2 regions of the Methylomarinum vadi genome follow, and region 2 is predicted to be linked to the other one. Evidence: riboswitches for the same ligand, from Rfam matches in the RefSeq annotation. Region 2 holds a riboswitch; the other holds the start of a gene.

Region 1 (3,419 bases), 440 kb from region 2:
TATGGTATGACTACCGTCGCTAACTTTGCGGGTATTCCAAGAATAGTCCAATGAGTTCCCATTTACCGAACCCATCAACACTCCATCGATATACAGGCTGACGCGGGCCACTTGCACATCGTCCTCCGCGGAAACCGAAATGGTTACCGTTCTGCTGACGGTGCTGCCGTCGGCCGGATTGCTGATCGCCACTGAAGGCGCATTCTGATCAACCACATCAGGCAGGTTCTTAACCGTGACCGACACATCGTTGGACGTCCCTTGGTTTCCCGCCGCATCGTCGGCATAAGCGGTTAATACGACATCGCCATCGGCAAAAGCCTCGCTATCCCAACTGAACTGATAAGGCGCGGTTCCGTCGGTTCCGACCAGTTGGTTGTTGGCATACAATGACACTTCATTCACTCCGACATCGTCACTGGCATTGACTTCGACCTGAACAATACCGCTGACTTGGTCGCCGCCGACCGGAGAGAAAATATTCACCGAAGGCGCTTGATTATCAACCGGCGTATTGTCCATATTCATTGCCATCTGCACTGCCGTAGCGGCATTTACTCTTCCATTGCCATAATATGGATGCCAATCGCCGGCAATTTTATCGGCGGAACCTTCCAATACTTGTTCGATTTCATCCGGCGTCAATGTCGGATTGGCCCCCATGATCAACGCAACGACACCAGCCGCGGCTGGACTGGAAAAGGAAGTACCGTTCCAATTGCCATAACCGCCGCCACGCGTGGTAGTCAAAATAGATGACCCCGGAGCCGCGACATCGATGAAAGCCCCATAATTGGACCAGCTCGCCTTGGCGTCGGTGCTTGTCGTAGCGGAAACCGAAATCATATAAGGGTTATCGCTATACCCTGGATCGGTGCCGTCATTACCGGCTGCCACGACGACCACCCCGCCTTTGGAGCGCATATACTGTGCGGCAGATGAGACGGAGGAGCTATTGGAAACGGCATAGCTGATATTGGCGACATCCGCGCCATGATCGGCCGCCCAGTTCAGGCCTCTGGCCACGTCACTCCAATAGGCATAGCTGTCGGAACGATTAGTGATTCTCACCGGCAATATTTGAGCGTTCCAGGCCACCGACGCCACGCCGGTGGCATTATTGCTGGAAGCGGCCGCAGTACCGGCGACTGCCGTACCATGCCCATTGACATCGGAAGTACTGTTGCTGCCATCCACCGCATTCCAGCCCGCAAGCAATTTTCCGGATAAATCGGGATGCGTCGCATCGACACCGGTATCGAGTACCGCGATTGTGATGCCATCGGCAATTGACGTCTCCCATGCTGTCGGCGCCTGGATTTTAGGTAAATGCCAGGCACTGCTGAATTTTGGATCGTTAGGGATCATTTCGCTCGGTTCCACAGCCATATCCAATTCGGCAAACTCGATATGCGGATTCTTAGACAACGCTCTGACCACGGCTTCCTCTGCATTTTCGGGAACACTGATCACATGCACTTTCAGCGCCCCAATTGCTTCAATTGCTCGAGCATTACTTCTTTTGAGGATATTTTTGAATTCATTCGCTGGCAACCCTGCCCTTGGTTTAACCAAAATTTGTCCGGTTTTCCAAGGCTTTTCGGGAGCAGCATTTACGGCTGTCACGCAAGAAACACTTGCGAGACAAACCGCCACTCCCGTTTTTAAAACTTGTTTTGAACGATTTAGGCTTCTTCGGATATTTTTTGATTTCATGACTCTAACTCCAAAATTATCAAATTTAAGTCCGAAGGAGATCCCAGAGGTGGCGATAATAAATCAAGCGATGCATTTTGCATCGTTTGATCTGGCAATCCCACTGTCATAGGAAAAACTCCGTTAGACTGGAAACTTTGCGTCCTCACCTTTCGATGAGTTTGCTCTTTTCAGATCAACTTGCCTTCTCAGGCCAGGTTAACGGCTTGTTTAAATGCCTTGCCGCTCCTGTTGGGTGAAAGTTTAATGAGAAATGCCCATAAAGTTGTGACGTAGTATGCAATAATTTATTTAAGTAAAACATTTAGTTACAGCCTTTCCCTGTTCAGAGAACTATTTCTCAATTTATGCTTATAATCCCCTAAAAAAGTTGATTCATTACGCAATTCTCAACTCATTAAGATCATTAAGCCATATTGTAATCAACACGTTGTACGCGCTAAAGTCCTTACACACAAAATGTAAGCATTATCTTACTCGCTAAGTATAAATTAGAAGTCTTATATGAAACTTAAATCGAATCAAGCTATCTCCGACATAGCCTGAGGTTTCTTGGGTTAAGGCCCAAAGGACTCATTTTACGGGCAACCCTTGTAGCCCGCGCATGAAGCATTACGAAATGCGGGATCTGGGAACCACGACATTCCCGGATTCCGCTACGCCGCAACCAGGCTACGAACTGCGGGTCAAGCCAAAATGCTTGGAGGTATCGGATAAGGAAAGCGCCCGCAATATATCTTCGCGCAAGGTTTCGCCGAAGCGGGAGTGCGGTAGGTTTCGAATGTGCGTCTTGGGTAAGCTCTAATTGGTCATCCAAGTAATCGACCAACACGACGTCTTCGCTCTCGACCTTGAGGTAATCCGCCAATTGCCATTGATGACTATAGAGATTGTGCAAAAATTTTTAGGTATAAAAAAAGGGGTTGTGATTTCTCACAACCCCTTATCTTTATCTGGTACCGAGGGCCGGAATCGAACCGGCACTCCCGAAGGAACTGGATTTTGAATCCAGCGTGTCTACCAGTTTCACCACCTCGGCAGATCCTGAGTATTATACCAGGGCTTTTTGTTTTGCCAAGCCTTTTTTGAAAAAATTATGCTTCCAGCACTACCGCGGCTTTCAGCTTTTTCATGGCGTTTTTTTCCAGCTGCCTGATGCGCTCGGCGGATACATTATAACGCTCGGCCAGCTCGTGTAGCGTCGCTTTCTCATCGGCCAACCAACGGCTGGTCAAGATATCCTGGCTACGTTCATCAAGTTCAGCCATCGCTGAAATCAACAACTCTTCCTTATGATCTTTCCAGTCAGCGTTTTCCAGCACCAAAGCCGGGTCGGCGCCCTGTTGCTCCAAATAATTGACCGGCGCGGAATTGTTGTCTTCGGCTGAATCATCATTTGTTAGATCGAATGCCATGTCCCGACCATCCAGCCGTTTTTCCATTTCATAGACGGTGCTGATATCGACATCCAGGTTTTCGGCGATCGCCTCGGCATCGTTTTTAGACAGCCAGTCCAGGTTTGGCTTCGATTTACGCAGATTAAAAAACAATTTGCGTTGCGCCTTGGTCGTGGCAACCTTGACGATACGCCAATTTTTTATGACATATTCGTGGATTTCTGCCTTGATCCAATGAACGGCAAAAGAAACCAGACGCACCCCCATGTCGGGATCGAAACGTTTGACCGCTTTCATCAAGCCGAC
Region 2 (3,419 bases):
TGGCAGCGTCACCGCTTCGTTAGCATTCGACAGTAACATCGGCATCGGCTCGGAATTGGACCTCGGTCCCGGCGGCAATATCATACAGCCCAATCTGGGTATCGGCTATTCCGACAAACCGACCCTATCTTTTCAACCACTCCAAGGCGAGGATTTCTTGAAAAGCGTGTTATCGTCCATTTCCTTCGACGCCCTGCTGGTCATGACCCAATCAGGCTGGAGCATCGAACGTGTCTTCGGCTTATGCGTGGAACGCATCAACGACGCCTTCAACGCCCCCAGCGCATCCGGGCCCACTCCGGCCATGGAACCGGAATTCAGAAACTTCAAAAAAGCGATGAAACTGATGCGAGAATTGCAGTTGTCCCACGGAATCGAAATCGGTCCCGACGAAAACAACCGTTTGAATATTTTGTTCAAAGCCACGGCAGAAAATCGAACTAAAATAGCCGAATTATCGAACTTTCTCGGCTTCCAAAAACCCCAACATGAACAAACCTTATTAATCCGGCTGGATAATAATTTTCTCAATACCGATAGAAATGTACTGAAAATCCGTCCGCGTTCGATCGTCAGCGTCTTGTTTTATCTGTCCCAACAAGTCGACATTCCCAATCAACATATCGAAGCCGGCCTGGTAAACGTCACTCAACGGCGAGCAGGCGGCCCGTTTAACTGGGGCGAAACGCCTGCCGGCGAATTTTTCCGGATACGCTTCAGCGAAGATTACCCAGATTCGGCCTTCTTAACAGTTCCTTATCGCGGACATTGGTTCTATATCGCCGACAACGACCTGGAATCGAAATCCACTTTCATGTTATTGAGCCAACTGTTTAATTTACAGGCCGGCCAAAGCCGCTACACTGGCCCTACCCTGACCTTGCCGGTGCGTTGATTGCTAGTGCATGCAATTGAGTCAAATCACGCAATACTTACGTGAAATAACACAATTTCATAGTGTCATAGCCCTATCTTTTTAATTATCACCCAGATCATTTCGGCAAATCCCCTACTTCCATTTCTCTTCTTGTATTAGCTTCAAGGGATTCATATTCAAGCACTTAACTTGAAACCGCTGGCATTAAACAATAACACATCAATATCAACCCTCTAACTTTTTACATTTTGGCATGTAACGTGCTTAAATCAAGACGGCTGCAACGAAAAGGATTTTGCAGCCCTTTGCCACACCCGTTGTGAGACGGGGCCGGAAAGCCACGGGTCTTTCTCAGACAGCCGAGCTGCCTCCTTAGGATTCAAGGTGTGCGGAACAAGTCAATGGAGAGATTAAAAATGTCCCGCAAACTTGCTAGTTCAGGAACAGCCATTTTGCTTTCCCTCCCCTCAATCAAAAGCAAATGTTCCTGAACTATGCATCCTCTTCTATTTGGGCAGTTCAGCATTTGTAACAGAACCTTTGCCAGCAAATCTATCCGTTGACGGGCCTCCATCGATTATCAACGAAAGAAAACATATCGCCCATTGATAAAATGCATCCGATGTTCCTCAAGGAAATGCCATTTTAATCAACAATACCGATAACACAGGAAAGACGACCATTTTTTGGTCATATGGAACTATATGAAACCGCATATTCCTTTGCCGGTTGTTAAAAAATTTTCGATCGATTTGTTCGCCTCTTCCATGATAATCCCTGCATCATCATTTGCATTACAATAAAACCATTTTCCACCTTCTGGCAGATTAACATTCCTTTCCGAAACAGATTTCAACCATGACTTCCCGATTTCCCTTTCAATCCATCCAATCATTTACCAATAAATATCGTTGCCTCCCCTTCGACCTGCCGGTGTTATTTTTTTTAAGCCTGTCATTCGCCTCTTTCTCGGCTAACGCTTACTCAAATTTATTGAAACCATTACCGGCATTAACGGCAAATGAATTGGCAATCATCGTCAACGACTCCGACCCTTTAAGCGTAAAAATTACCGAATATTATCAAGCCCGCCGCCATATTCCGGATGAGAACATCATCCATGTACATTTTACCCCCGGTTACAACACATTGCCCGTAACCAAGTTCAACCGAATTAAAGCCTCAGTCGACCGGCAAACATCGCAACACGTACAGGCATACGCTCTAACCTGGATGCAACCCTACCGGGTCGGCTGCATGTCCATCACTACTGCTTTCGCGGCCGGTTATAACGAGTCTTTCTGCGCGCGCGGCTGTAAACAAACGCGTCCTTCCCCCTATTTCAACAGTGATAGCAGCCAACCTTATCAAGACTGGCAATGGCGGCCAACAATGGCCTTGGCCGGAGAAAATCTTGCGGACGTCAAGGCCTTGATCGACCGAGGAGTGGCATCGGATTACAGCAGGCCGAAAGGAACCGCCTATCTGTTGCAAACATCGGACAAAGCGCGCAATACCCGTGCGATCTTTTTCCCTTCGATCGACAAAGCTTTTTCAGGATTGTGGCCCGTTGAAATTCTGCATCAAGACACCATAAGCAACCGACAAGACGTGATGTTCTATTTTACCGGTAAGACCCATATCGATAACATAAACACAAACCATTTTCTAGCCGGAGCTGTTGCCGACCATCTAACCTCTTCCGGCGGCATTCTTACCGGCGGCGAACAAATGAGCAGCATCGAATGGCTGAAAGCCGGAGCTACCGGAAGCTATGGCGCGGTTGTCGAGCCTTGCAATTTCGTTCAGAAATTTCCTAACCCCGCCATCATGTTGCATTATTACCTGAGAGGTAACAGCTTGATCGAGGCCTACTGGAAAAGCGTAGCTTGGCCCGGCCAAGGTATTTTCATTGGCGAACCGTTGGCCAAGCCCTTTGCTTACCAATAAACCCCATCGGCATTCGTCCGCTCCGGCCTTCCTTCCGCACTGTTATTAAGCGCAAACTTACTATATTAATCAAATACCTACATAACAATAAAATAAGACAAAACAGGGTACAACAAACCATTTAACTGCTATACTCATTCTCTCACTTAAACCAACAATCTCGTTTTGTTATGAAACCGGACAGACGACGCCATCACAGGGTAAAACCGAAAAAAATGCAGGTTGCGGTTTATCCCGACCATCCTTGCGATCAAGAGACCAGCCTGAATGCCGAGATTCTCGATATCAGCCGCAGCGGCATCAGAATCAAACTCAGTCAACCGGCTCAAACACGCGTCAACGAAAAAATCAAAATTACCATGATCTTACCGGAATCCGGCGAACCTTTTTCGGTGCATGGCATACTGAAGCACCAACATCTCGACGGTGAATACGGCGTACATTACACCGACCATGCCGAAGGTTCGATCGATGACATGTTATTCGAATGCATAAAACTGAACGATTTGATAATGCTGATTAAATCCGCTTAAAAAATCAGTTTATCTGTAGACTAAGAAATCGATATATGGCTGCAAGTTTTTGACAGTAG

The links. Region 2 has a riboswitch for cyclic di-GMP ahead of EP25_RS0108405 (TIGR03790 family protein). Riboswitches for the same ligand answer to the same signal wherever they lie in the genome.
Region 1: it holds a riboswitch for cyclic di-GMP, as region 2 does, so the genes downstream of both, EP25_RS0106140 (S8 family serine peptidase) here and EP25_RS0108405 (TIGR03790 family protein) in region 2, are expected to answer to the same signal.

What each region holds. Positions count from the first base shown of each region.
Region 1 covers NZ_JPON01000001.1:1,214,772-1,218,190, forward strand. Annotated here, with positions in the region: gene EP25_RS0106140 (S8 family serine peptidase) at 1-1,716, opposite strand, end outside; cyclic di-GMP riboswitch class I at 1,807-1,892, opposite strand; tRNA gene EP25_RS0106150 (tRNA-Leu) at 2,671-2,755, opposite strand; gene rpoH (RNA polymerase sigma factor RpoH) at 2,811-3,419, opposite strand, start outside.
Region 2 covers NZ_JPON01000001.1:1,650,976-1,654,394, forward strand. Annotated here, with positions in the region: gene EP25_RS0108390 (hypothetical protein) at 1-895, shown strand, start outside; cyclic di-GMP riboswitch class I at 1,175-1,249, shown strand; gene EP25_RS0108405 (TIGR03790 family protein) at 1,736-2,827, shown strand; gene EP25_RS0108410 (PilZ domain-containing protein) at 2,998-3,360, shown strand.